Regions from separate parts of the Streptomyces sp. NPDC057287 genome, predicted to be linked through region 4. Evidence: riboswitches for the same ligand, from Rfam matches in the RefSeq annotation. Region 4 holds a riboswitch; each other region holds the start of a gene.
What was found. Region 4 has a riboswitch for cobalamin ahead of metE (5-methyltetrahydropteroyltriglutamate--homocysteine S-methyltransferase). Riboswitches for the same ligand answer to the same signal wherever they lie in the genome.

Region 1: another riboswitch for cobalamin. It lies ahead of ACFUNE_RS25480 (cobalamin biosynthesis protein); the one in region 4 lies ahead of metE (5-methyltetrahydropteroyltriglutamate--homocysteine S-methyltransferase).
Region 2: another riboswitch for cobalamin. It lies ahead of ACFUNE_RS22840 (FecCD family ABC transporter permease); the one in region 4 lies ahead of metE (5-methyltetrahydropteroyltriglutamate--homocysteine S-methyltransferase).
Region 3: another riboswitch for cobalamin. It lies ahead of ACFUNE_RS06745 (ribonucleoside-diphosphate reductase subunit alpha); the one in region 4 lies ahead of metE (5-methyltetrahydropteroyltriglutamate--homocysteine S-methyltransferase).

The regions. Positions count from the first base shown of each region.
Region 1 is NZ_JBHUYV010000014.1:53,709-56,908, reverse strand. Features, by position in the region: gene ACFUNE_RS25485 (cobyric acid synthase) at 1-674, opposite strand, end outside; gene ACFUNE_RS25480 (cobalamin biosynthesis protein) at 671-1,615, opposite strand; cobalamin riboswitch at 1,744-1,873, opposite strand; gene ACFUNE_RS25475 (hypothetical protein) at 2,022-2,249, opposite strand; gene ACFUNE_RS25470 (anion permease) at 2,262-3,200, opposite strand, start outside.
Region 2 is NZ_JBHUYV010000011.1:264,260-267,459, reverse strand. Features, by position in the region: gene ACFUNE_RS22850 (ABC transporter substrate-binding protein) at 1-25, opposite strand, end outside; gene ACFUNE_RS22845 (ABC transporter ATP-binding protein) at 40-822, opposite strand; gene ACFUNE_RS22840 (FecCD family ABC transporter permease) at 822-1,931, opposite strand; cobalamin riboswitch at 2,029-2,161, opposite strand; gene ACFUNE_RS22835 (transglycosylase SLT domain-containing protein) at 2,228-2,761, opposite strand.
Region 3 is NZ_JBHUYV010000003.1:42,486-45,685, reverse strand. Features, by position in the region: gene mctP (monocarboxylate uptake permease MctP) at 1-523, shown strand, start outside; gene ACFUNE_RS06750 (GNAT family N-acetyltransferase) at 645-1,145, shown strand; cobalamin riboswitch at 1,186-1,322, shown strand; gene ACFUNE_RS06745 (ribonucleoside-diphosphate reductase subunit alpha) at 1,461-3,200, shown strand, end outside.
Region 4 is NZ_JBHUYV010000013.1:6-3,205, forward strand. Features, by position in the region: partial or broken gene ACFUNE_RS24225 (cobalamin-dependent protein) at 1-358, shown strand, start outside; cobalamin riboswitch at 884-1,101, shown strand; gene metE (5-methyltetrahydropteroyltriglutamate--homocysteine S-methyltransferase) at 1,263-3,200, shown strand, end outside.

The DNA.
Region 1 (3,200 bases), on a different contig from region 4:
AGCACCCCGTACGTCTGCCGCCCGGTGAGCCCGAGCAGCATGTCGAGCCCCGGCTCCAGCAGCGACACGTCACCGCGGAACTTGTTGACGAGGTACCCCGCGACCAGCGACTGGTCCTCGGGACTCAGCAGCGCCGTCGTACCGAAGAATGAGGCGAACACACCGCCGCGGTCGATGTCCCCGACGACCAGCACCGGGAAGCGGGCGGCCCGCGCGATGCCCATGTTCACGATGTCCGTGCGCCGCAGATTGATCTCGGCCGGACTGCCCGCCCCCTCGCAGATGACCGCGTCGTAGGTGGACCGCAGCTGCTCCAGACAGTCCGTGACGGTGCCCAACAGCGCTTCCTGCCGCCCCCCGTGGTAGCCGCGCGCACTCATCTCGCCGACCGGCTTCCCCATCAGGACGACCTGGCTGGAGCGGTCACCGCCGGGCTTGAGCAGCACCGGGTTCATCAGCGCCGACGGCTCCACCCGGGCGGCCTGGGCCTGCATCGCCTGGGCACGGCCGATCTCCGCCCCCTCACGGGTGACGAACGAGTTCAGCGACATGTTCTGCGCCTTGAACGGCGCGACCTTCACCCCCCGGCGCACCAGCCACCGGCAGATCCCGGCCGTGACGACGCTCTTGCCCGCGTCCGAGGTGGTTCCGGCGACCAGCAGCCCGCCGCTCATGTGGCTCTCCGTCCCATGGCCAGGCGCCCCGCCGCACACACGGCGAGGGCCAGCACACTCACCCGGCGCGACAGCCGCACCGCGCGTTCGATGTCCGTGACCCGCACCTCGCGGCCGGCCTCCCCGTTGAGCACCGGCCGGTGCTCGACGCGCCCGCCGTACGCGAGGGTCCCGCCGAGCCGTACACCGAGAGCTCCCGCGAACGAGGCCTCCACGGGGCCCGCGTTGGGGCTCGGGTGCAGTCCCGCGTCCGTCCGCCAGGCCCGGACGGCATCGCGCGGACGCCCCCCGGCGGCCACGGCGAGCGCGGCCGTGAGCCGGGCCCCGGGCCAGCCGGCGACGTCGTCGAGCCGGGCCGACGCCCAGCCGTAGCGCCGGTGACGGGGCGACTTGTGCCCCACCATGGCGTCGAGCGTGTTGACGGCCCGGAAGCCGACCAACCCCGGTACGCCGCCGATCGCGCCCCACACCAGGGCCCCCACCACGGCGTCGGAGGTGTTCTCGGCGACGGACTCCACCACCGCGCGGGCGATCTGCGGGCCGTCCAGCGCCTGCGGATCGCGGCCGCACAGATGGGGCAGCCGCTCGCGGGCGAGCTCGATGTCCCCGGCGGCCAGTGCCCCGCCGATGGCGCGGGCCTCCCGGCCCAGCGACGTCCCCCCGACGACGGACCAGGTGGCGGCCGCGGTCAGCGCCACGGCGGCCGCGGGACGGTTCCGTACGGCACGGGCGGCCAGCGCGGCGACGCCCGTGGCGCCACCGGCGCAGACGAGGGTGTGCAGGGCGCCCCAGCCGCGGTGGTCGCGCCACAGCCGGCTCTCGGCGCCCGTCGCGGCGCGCCCGAAGGCGGCGACGGGGTGGCCCCGCCGGGGATCACCGAGCAGCAGGTCGCCGATCAGGCCTGCGGCGGCGCCGTACGCGAAGACGCGGTCGGCTCGCACCGCTCAGCCGGCCGTCGCGCCTCGAAGGGCCTTCGGAGCAGGTGGTGCAGCGACCGACGCAGGGCAGCCAGACATGGCGTATGTCCTCACTCAGGGTCCGCGCCCTGGTTCGACGTGACCGGCGACGAGAGTCTCCTGGCTTCCGGATCCGCAGTTCCTCCGGCCTTCCAGTCCGCGGTGGCGGACCGTGACTTCCGTATGGAGGCTGCTCCCCGGTGACAGTGGCGGGACCGCGCCGGATTCGCACCGGCTTCCTCTCCTGTCGCCGTAATGGCTCCGGCAGTCCACCACGCCCTGTGAAGGCCCGTCAACCTGCCGTTGACCTGCGAGGCTTCAGTGTGCTGAGACGCACACCGGGCCGGGCACACCCGTGGTGTGTCCGGCCCGGTTCGTGTCCGCGCGGGGGTCAGGCGACGATCAGGTAGATCCCGTACGCGACCGCCGCCGCGCACAGCGCGAAGCAGGCGTACGCGCCGCCGCGCGCCAGGACGCCGGAGCCGCCACCCTGCGTCGCCGTCGACGACGCCTGCCTGGCGAGGCCGGTGATGCCGAGAGTGAAGAGGCCGACCAGCGCGACGGTGATCACGAGGCTGACGCCGAAGACGGAAGCGAGAGCTGCCCAGTCGATGTTCATTCGGTTCTGTCCTTACACCGTGGCCGGCCGGGCCGGGTCGGCCTGGGTGTCCGGGGCGGGGATGGTGGTCTTGAAGTCCGGAACGGTCAGGCCGACGGGCGGCGGGCTGACGGCCGCGATGGCGGTCGTGACGACGCCCGCGGGTTCGTCGGTGCCCTCGTTCACGTTGGTGTGGTCGACCGGCTTGCGGCGCGACAGCATCCAGATGGCGCCGGAGCCCGCCACGAGCAGGACGGCGACCACCGCGACGCCCCAGGGGCCCTGCTTGGTGAGGAACTCGGCTCCCGCGCCGACCAGGCCGGCGGCGGGCAGCGTCAGACCCCAGGCGATGAACATCCGGGTGGCGGTGGACCAGCGGACCACACCCCCCTTGCGTCCGAGGCCCGCGCCCATGACGGCACCCGAGCAGGACTGGGTGGTCGAGAGGGAGAAGCCGAGGTGCGAGGAGGCCAGGATGACCGTGGCCGCGCTCGTCTGGGCCGCGAAGCCCTGCGGCGGCCGGAGGTCGGTGAGCCCGCTGCCCATGGTGCGGATGATGCGCCAGCCGCCGAGGTAGGTGCCCAGCGCGATGGCGATGCCGGCGGAGGCGATGACCCAGACCGGCGGGTTGGAGCCGGGGGAGAGGACGCCGCCGGTGACCAGGGCGAGGGTGATGATGCCCATGGTCTTCTGCGCGTCGTTGGTGCCGTGGGCGAGCGAGACGAGACCGGCCGAGGCGATCTGGCCGGCGCGGTACCCCTTGGCGGTCGACTTCAGCTGGGCCTCGTCGGTGATCTTCCGGTTGAGGCGGTACGTCAGCTTCGTGGCCAGCAGCGCGGCGAGACCCGCGACGAGGGGAGCGGCGATCGCGGGCAGCAGGACCTTCGTGACGACGGTGCCGCCGTTGATCGAGGACCAGCCGGCCGACATGACCGCGGCGCCGATGAGGCCGCCGAAGAGCGCGTGGGAGGA
Region 2 (3,200 bases), on a different contig from region 4:
CGGCGGGCCGTATGTACGTCGGCATGGTGGTGGGGCTCCTCAGGAGGTGGGGCGGGCAGGGGGGAGATCGAAGATCAGCTGGAGCGCGCCGGTCTCCGGGTGCGCCACGCGGTGGGCACGCACGCCGAAGACGTCCGCCAGCAGTCCGGTGGTCAGTACGTCGTGCGGAGCGCCCGAGGCGACGATCCGGCCGCCGTCGATGACATGGAGGAGATCGCAGTGGAGGGCGGCGAGGTTGAGATCGTGGAGGGCGGTGAGCACGGTCAGCCCGCTGCGGCGCACGAGCGCGAGGACCTCCAGCTGATGGGCGATGTCCAGGTGGTTGGTGGGCTCGTCCAGAACCAGGATCCGGGGCTGCTGGGCCAGCGCGCGGGCGATCAGGACCCGCTGCCTCTCGCCCCCGGAGAGGGTGAGGAAGCCCCGGCCGGCGAGGTGACCCGCGCCGACCCCCTGGAGCGCCTCCTCGCAGAGGCGGCGGTCCTCGGCGTCGGCGCGCGCGACCGCGCCCTGGTGCGGCAGCCGCCCCATGGCCACGATCTCCGCGACGGTGAAGTCGAACTCCGCCACCGCTTCCTGCGGGAGGGCTGCCAGCCGTCGGGCCCCTTCGCGGGCGCTCATGGAGTGCAGTTCCTCGCCGCCGAGCCGTATCGCACCGGCCGTGGGGCGCAGGGCCCGGTAGACACAGCGCAGCAGCGTGGACTTCCCGCTGCCGTTGGGCCCGACCAGACCGACGAGCTGCCCGTCGGCCGCACCCAGTGTGACCTCGTCCACCAGGCGGGCGCCCGCGATCTCGACCGTCAGCGCGTCGATGTCGATCCTCATCACATGCCTCCGAAGGAGTAGGTGCGGCGACGCATGAGCAGGACGAAGCACGGCACGCCGATGACCGCTGTCAGCACACCCACCGGCAGCTCGGCCGGGGCGAGGACCACGCGCGACAGGATGTCCACCCAGATCAGCAGGACGGCACCCGCGAGTGGGGCGACGGCCAGCAGCCGGCGGTGATCGGCGCCGACCAGCATCCGTACGGCGTGCGGGACCATCAGGCCGACGAATCCGATCGCTCCGCTCACCGCGACGACCGCACCCGTGACGGCTGCGGATACGAGGAAGAGCTCCTTGCGCAGCCGCCCCGCGTCCACCCCCAGGGCGGCGGCGGTCTCGTCGCCCATCGCGAGCGCGTTCAGACGGCGCCCCGACCAGACCAGGTGGGCGATGCCGCCGAACACGGCTCCGGCGGCGATCGGCACCGAGGCCCAGTTGGCACCGCTCAGGCTGCCGAGCAGCCACATCATCGCGGAGCGGGCCGCCTCTCCGCGTTCGGCCGCGAACACCATGAACGTGGTGACGGCCGAGAAGCCGTAGTACATCGCGGTGCCCGTGAGGACGAGCCGCACCGGGGTCAGCCCACGAGGGGTGCGGGCGATCGTGTACACGAGTGTCATGGCGAGGAGAGCGGAGAGGAACGCCGCTGTGGAGAGCGCCCACATGCCCAGAGACGCGAACGCCCCGAAGATGAGGACGGCGTTGGCCCCGACGGCGGCACCCGAGGAGATCCCCAGCACGAACGGGTCGGCGAGCGCGTTGCGCACCATTGCCTGGACTGCGACGCCGATGGCCGACAGTCCCGCCCCGACGACCGCCGCCAGAACGGCCCGGGGAAGGCGCAGCTCCCAGACGATGGTGTACGCCGACACCTGGTCCGGTGCGATGGGCCCGCCGGTGAGACCTGCCCAGAGACAGCGGAGGACCTCGCCCCAGGTGAGCCCGGAAGCTCCCAGCCCCGCTCCGCAGACGAGCGAGACGGGAAGCGCGGCACACAGGACGACGAGGAGGATCGGCAGGGGCACGCGGCCGGGCGGCAGCGGGCCGGCAGCCCTGCGGGCCGTGCGTGACGAGGCGTCAGGTATGCGATCCAGGGATGTGGCCACGGGCCGGTCGCTTTCGCATCGGGCCGTGCACCCACGTCAACAGGAGCAGCCCCGGACGCGGGCGCCCGATGCAGCGCCTCTCGCAGTCCACGGCGATTCCAGGAGCTTTCACCACCGCAGGTGATCGGGCTTACGGAACCCCAAGAGGGCTCCGCCTACCGTTGCGGGTCAGCGCCGGACTTCGACCGGACTTCCCCTGCGGGACGCATGCAGCTTAACGGGTGCTCGGAGTGCGGGACGCGACGAGGCACGGCCACGCCCCTGGAGGGCGTGGCCGTGCCGTGTGGTCGGGCTGGTCAGTAGGCGGAGTCGACGTTGTCGATGGAGCCGTACTTGTCGGCGGCGTAGTTGGCCGCCGCGGTGATGTTGGCGATCGGGTCGGTCAGGTCCTTGGAGGTGCCGTCGACGTGGAAGGCCTCGAACGTCGGCTGGATCACCTGGAGGAGGCCCTTGGACGGCGTCCCGTTCTGCGCGTTGACGTCCCAGCCGTTGGCCGCGTCCGGGTCGCCGCCCGACTCACGCATGATGTTTCGGTGCAGGCCCTCGTAGGTACCCGGGATCCCCTCGGCCTTCATGATCTTGAGGGACTTGCGGATCCAGTGGTCCAGCTTGTCGGCGTCGGACACCTTGCCGGCCTTCTTCGCGACTGCGTCGGCCTGAGCGGACACTCCCGCTGCCGAGACCCCGGCCGCTGCCACGCTGTGCGACGCCGGCTCGGCGGCGTGCGCGGGGGACGGAGCGAGGGTCAGGGCCGCTGCTGCGGCTCCGGCGGCGCAGAGTCCGGAAACCGAGAGCCTGCGGACGCGGGCGACACGGGCGGTGGAGGTCATGGGCTGAGCGGACGTACGAATGGAAAGACTCCTTGCGATGACGACAGGACAGCCACAGGGGCGACGACGGAACGGACGTACGCGGCAGGATCCGCAGATACGGAAACAAGCTGCGCTCGGCCGGTTCGCGGTGTCGGCTTCCCCGGGCTTCCACCATGGTTAGCGGCACACCGGAGCGCTGGCAACGGTCGCTGTTACTACGCGCCCCCGTAGAAGAGCGCCGGCGGACCGGCCGGGGCGCTCAAGGACGGCGGGCCCGCTCCCCGGCGCCTACTACCGCGCCCCGTATGTGATCTGCGCCCTATGGGTCGGCTCACAACCGAGGGCCCCGCGGAGGCCGGATCCACGCCCTGGGCGCCGACGATCCGGGCCGCGCCGACAGGTCCGCCACGAGGTGGCCACGTACGACCCGGGCAGCAGGAGCAACGTGCTGCCGACC
Region 3 (3,200 bases), on a different contig from region 4:
CGCCACCCCGGCCCAGGAGACCAAGGTCTCCAAGCTGGTCTCGCTGCTGGTCAAGGTCGGCGCACTCGCCTTCGTCCTCACCATGGACAAGACGGTCGCGATCAACTTCCAGCTGCTGGGCGGCATCTGGATCCTCCAGACGATGCCGGCCCTGGTGGGCGGCCTGTTCACCCGGTGGTTCCACCGCTGGGCCCTGATCGCGGGCTGGGCGGTCGGCATGATCTACGGCACGGTGGCCGCGTACGGCGTCGCCAGCCCGACCCAGAAGCACTTCGGCGGATCGTCGAAGGAGATCCCGGGCATCGGCGAGATCGGCTACATCGGTCTCACCGCGATCGTGCTGAACATCGTCGTCGTGGTCGTGGGGACCTTCGTCCTCAACGCGCTGAAGGCCCCGGTCGGCATCGACGAGACCTCGCCCTCCGACTACACGGCGGACGTCGGCGAGCCCGGCGTCAAGGCCACGCTCCCGCCGGCCACGGTGGGTGCGCCGGGCGACGACGAACCGCTGCAACGGGTGTAGACCCCCGCGACGTCCGTCCCGGCGGGGTCCGCCCCGCCGGGACGTGCACGTGCGGGAGCCGAAGGACGCCCCCGTGGAAAGCGCGTGCGCCCGGCCCACGGGCCGGGGCAGACTGACGCCCATGGATGCCTCGATCAGACCGGTCCGCGCCGGCGAGCACGAAGCCCTGGGCGAGATGACCGCCCAGGCGTATCTCGGCGACGGGCTGCTGGACTTCGGCGCCGACGACCCCTATCTGGAACAGCTCCGCGCCGTCGGGCGCCGGGCCGCCGAGGCCCTGGTGCTGGTCGCGGCGGACTCCGACGGCGAACTGCTGGGCGGGGTGACGTACGTCGCGCCCGGGAGCCCGTGGGCGGACATCGCCGGGGAGGACGAAGCGGAGTTCCGGATGCTGGCCGTGTCCGCGAAGGCACGCGGCCGCGGTGCGGGTGAGGCGCTCGTACGGGCCTGTGTCGACCGCGCACGTGCCGCCGGAGGGCTCTCAGGGATCGTCCTGTCGACCCAGTCGTCCATGGAGGCGGCCCACCGGATCTACCGCCGCCTCGGCTTCGTACGGACCCCGGAGCGGGACTGGAGCCCTCTGCCGGGCCTCACCCTCCTGACGTTCCGCCTGGCCTTCTGACCCGTCACGACACTACATGTGGGGGCTGCCGCAACTGGCGGCCCCCACATGTATGCTCGACCTCGCTGTCGCCGCAGGGGAATCCGGTGCGAATCCGGAACTGTCCCGCAACGGTGTGACCGGTGCGCTTTCGCGCACCGCGGAGTCCGAAGACCTGTCGACAGTGCGTCCGGCTCGACCGAACCGGACGCAGAGACGTCCGGGCCCCGCGGAGGGCCGGTGGACGCCGCGCGCACCGTGCCGCCCTCCCCCGGGTGTCACGTGTCCGGCTGCCCCGCTCCCGCAGGCCCCTGAGCCGAGCGAGGAACAGCCCCAGTGACCATCGCGCCAGCCGACCCGGTTTCAGCCGCGGAATCCGAGAGCCTCACGACCGACGCGCCGGGGACCGCACTGCTGCGGACCCTGACCCGTCTCACCGCCGATCTGCCCGACACCGACCCCGGACGGGTCGCGGCCGCCGCGTTGCGCGGCCGGAGCGCGCGGGCGGACGAGGCCGAGCTGCGCTCGCTGGCCACCGAGGCCGCCGCGGGTCTGATCTCCGAGGACCCTGCGTACTCCAGGCTCGCGGCCCGGCTGCTCACCCTGGCCATCGCGGACGAGGCCGCCGGACAGGGCGCCGTCTCCTTCTCGGCATCGGTCGCCGTGGGACACCGCGAGGGCCTGATCGCGGACCGCACGGCGGAGTTCGTCACGCGGCACTCCGCCGCTCTCGACGCCCTGGTCGGCCAGGCGCTCGCCGACGGCGCCGACGACCGCTTCGGCTACTTCGGGCTGCGGACGCTGCACAGCAGGTACCTGCTGCGCCACCCGATCACCCGGGAGGTCGTCGAGACCCCGCAGCACTTCATGCTGCGGGTCGCCGCCGGTCTCGCCGAGGACACCTCCGAGCGCGCCCTGGGCGAAGTCGCGGCGCTGTACGGCCTGATGAACCGGCTCGACTACCTGCCGTCCTCCCCCACCCTCTTCAACTCCGGCACCCGGCACCCGCAGATGTCCTCCTGCTACCTGCTGGACTCCCCTCTGGACGAGCTCGACTCGATCTACGACCGCTACCACCAGGTGGCGCGCCTCTCCAAGCACGCCGGCGGCATCGGGCTCTCCTACTCCCGGATCCGCGCCCGGGGTTCACTCATCCGGGGGACCAACGGCCACTCCAACGGCATCGTCCCGTTCCTGAAGACGCTGGACGCCTCGGTCGCGGCGGTCAACCAGGGAGGCCGGCGCAAGGGGGCCGCCGCCGTCTACCTGGAGACCTGGCACGCGGACATCGAGGAGTTCCTGGAGCTGCGCGACAACACCGGTGAGGACCAGCGGCGTACGCACAACCTCAACCTCGCGCACTGGATCCCGGACGAGTTCATGCGCCGCGTGGACGCGGACACCGAGTGGTCGCTGTTCTCCCCGGCGGACACCCCCGAGCTGGTGGACCTGTGGGGTGACGAGTTCGACGCGGCCTACCGCGCCGCCGAGGCCAGGGGGCTGGCCCGCAAGTCCATGCCGGCGCGCGAGCTGTACGGCCGGATGATGCGCACGCTCGCGCAGACCGGGCAGGGCTGGATGACGTTCAAGGACGCCTCCAACCGCACGGCCAACCAGACCGCCGAGCCGGGCCGAGTCGTGCACTCCTCGAACCTCTGCACCGAGATCCTGGAGGTCACCGACGACGGCGAGACGGCCGTCTGCAACCTCGGGTCGGTCAACCTCGGCGCGTTCGTCGCCGGCGGTTCGATCGACTGGGAGCGGCTGGACGCCACCGTCCGCACGGCGGTGACCTTCCTCGACCGCGTCGTGGACATCAACTTCTACCCGACCGAGCAGGCCGGGCGCTCCAACGCCCGCTGGCGCCCGGTGGGCCTGGGCGCCATGGGCCTCCAGGACGTCTTCTTCCAGCTGCGCCTGCCCTTCGACTCCCCCGAGGCCCGCGCGCTGTCCACGAAGATCTCCGAGCGCATCATGCTCGCCGCGTACGAGGCCTCCTGCGGCCTGGCGGAGCGCCCCCAGGCACCTTCGACAGGCTCCGGTGCAGGGGGGACCCCCACGGGCCCGCTGCCCGCC
Region 4 (3,200 bases):
CGGCCAGAAAGTCATCGCCACCGCCTTCGCCGACCTCGGCTTCGACGTCGACGTCGGCCCCCTCTTCCAGACCCCGGCCGAGGTCGCCCGACAGGCCGTCGAAGCCGACGTACACATCGTCGGCGTCTCATCCCTCGCCGCCGGCCACCTCACCCTCGTACCCGCACTACGCGAGGAACTCGCCACCGAAGGCCGGGAAGACATCATGATCGTCGTCGGCGGGGTGATCCCGCCCCAGGACGTTGACGTACTGCTGGACATGGGCGCTGCGGCCGTCTTCCCGCCCGGAACCGTGATCCCTGAAGCCGCCCACGACCTGGTTCAGCGGCTGGCCGTCGCTGTCGGGCACGAGCACTGAAGGAAACTTTGACCAACCTGTCAACACTTTTACTTTCAGTCCGACCGCACCCGGCCTCCACCACAACGCAATCCGGATAGGCGCACACACCGACAGTCGCGCATTGCGCAGCCGGACTTCAGGGTGAGCGACGACCCCTGCACCTCCTCCTGAGGCCAATAGCTCACTCGGCTTCAAGCGAAAGGAAGAGGCCAAAATGTTGACAATTTCGGAATTGATCGCCAGGATGGTGCTCATGCCCCTCACCGCTCCCCGCTGAGCCGCGAGCCGCCGACTTCCGCCGGCCCGGTGCTCCTGGACAGCCATCGGGCCGGCGGATCCGCCACGGTTCCGCTGCCTGCCTCGACCACGAGGCCCCTCACACCCCGCCCCGGCCGCACCCTGTCCGAGGTGCTCTGCCTCGCGGCCGGGGCGGTCAGGTCGGCACCCCGCCTGGCACCGGCCCGGTGCGGCATCAGCGGAGCCGGTCTCCCCTGCCACGTACCGGAATGCAGACAGCGGCGCACACGGAGCGTTCCACCCTTTATGGTGGCTGGTGCAGCTGGTTCGCCCTGCCCGCCAGGCAGACGCGTCGTAAGAGGGAACCCGGTGGGAATCCGGGACTGCCCCGCAGCGGTGAGTGGGAACGACCGCCGTCATACGCACTGGATCCGGACGGATCCGGGAAGCGACGGCCAGTAGGAGTCTGCCCCCGGCAGACGAGCCCGCGAGTCCGAAGACCTGCCCGTTGCCCGCACGCGACCCCTCGCGTACGGATATCCCGGTGACCTCGTGGGCGGGTCGGCGTACAGATCGGACGGACCCTCACGCCGACAAGCGTGTCCATGTTCCGTCCGGTTCGTCGTCCCTTCGCGTCCGTGTCCCGTCCCGGGATTCAAGGAGTCATCTCGCGAAGGAGATTTCCGTGACAGCGAAGCCCGCAGCCGCGGCAACACGGGCCACCGTGTACGGCTACCCCCGCCAGGGCCCGAACCGGGAACTGAAGAAGGCCATCGAGGGCTACTGGAAGGGCCGGATCACCGCCGACGCCCTCCGGACGACGGCAGCCGAGCTGCGCCGGTCGAACTGGCAGCAACTGGCGGACGCCGGCGTCCACGAGCTCCCCACCGGAGACTTTTCCTCCTACGACCACGTCCTGGACACCAGCGTCATGGTCGGCGCTGTCCCGCCCCGGCACCGTGAGGCCGTCCATGCTGACGCACTCGACGGCTATTTCGCGATGGCACGCGGCACCCAGGACGTCGCGCCGCTGGAGATGACCAAGTGGTTCGACACCAACTACCACTATCTCGTCCCCGAGCTCGGCCCGGACACCGTCTTCGGCGCCGACTCCACCAAGCAGGTCGCCGAGCTGAAGGAAGCCCTCGCGCTCGGACACACCGCCCGGCCCGTGCTCGTCGGCCCGGTCACCTATCTTCTGCTCGCCAAGCCCGCTCCCGGGGCGCCGGCAGACTTCGAACCGCTCACCCTGCTCGACCGACTCCTTCCGGTCTACGCGGAGGTCCTCGCCGATCTCCGCGCCGCCGGCGCCGAGTGGGTGCAGCTCGACGAACCCGCCCTCGTCCAGGATCGCACCCCTGCCGAACTCGACGCGGCTGCCCGCGCCTATCACGGCCTCGGCGGCCTGGCCGACCGTCCCAAGCTGCTCGTCGCCTCCTACTTCGACCGGCTCGGAGATGCTCTGCCGGTCCTCGCCAAGGCCCCGGTCGACGGACTGGCCCTCGACTTCACCGGGGCCGCGGCGGCGAACCTCGGAGAGCTCGCCGCCGCCGGCGGGCTCCCCGGTAAGCGGCTCGTCGCCGGTGTCGTCGACGGACGCAACATCTGGATCAACGACTACGAGAAGTCGCTGGCCACCCTGGCCACGCTCCTGGGCCTCGCCGGCCAGGTCGATGTCGCCGCCTCGTGCTCCCTGCTCCACGTCCCCCTCGACACGGCCCCCGAGCGGGACATCGACCCTCAGGTCCGCCGCTGGCTCGCCTTCGCCCGGCAGAAGACCACCGAGATCGTCACCCTCGCCAGGGGCCTCGCCCAGGGCACCGACACCATCGCCGCCGAGATCTCCGCCAACCGGGCCGACCTCGCCTCGCGCGCCGACTCCCCGATCACCCACGACCCCGCCGTACGGGCCAGGGCCGCCGCCATCACCGACGCCGACGGCCGGCGCTCCCAGCCCTACGGGGAGCGAGCGGCCGCCCAGCGCGCCCGCCTCGAGCTGCCGCTGCTGCCGACGACGACCATCGGTTCGTTCCCGCAGACCGACGAACTGCGCACGGCCCGCGCCGATCTGCGGGCAGGGCGGATCGGCACAGCCGCCTACGAGGAGCGGATCAAGGCCGAGATCGGTGAGGTGATCTCCTTCCAGGAGAAGACCGGAATCGATGTCCTGGTGCACGGTGAGCCCGAACGCAACGACATGGTCCAGTACTTCGCGGAGCAGCTGGCCGGGTACCTCGCGACCCAGCACGGCTGGGTCCAGTCGTACGGCACCCGTTACGTCCGGCCGCCGGTCCTGGCCGGGGACATCTCCCGCCCCGAGCCGATGACGGTGCGCTGGACCTCGTACGCACAGTCGCTCACCGACCGTCCGGTCAAGGGCATGCTGACGGGTCCGGTCACCATGCTGGCCTGGTCCTTCGTGCGCGATGATCAGCCGCTCGGTGACACCGCCCGGCAGGTCGCGCTCGCCCTGCGCGACGAGGTCGGCGATCTGGAAGCGGGCGGCACGTCGGTCATCCAGGTCGACGAGCCGGCGCTGCGCGAGACCCTGCCCCTGCGTGCGGCGGACCACGCCGGGTACCTGGCCTGGGCCACCGAGTCGTTCCGGCTCACCACGGGTGGC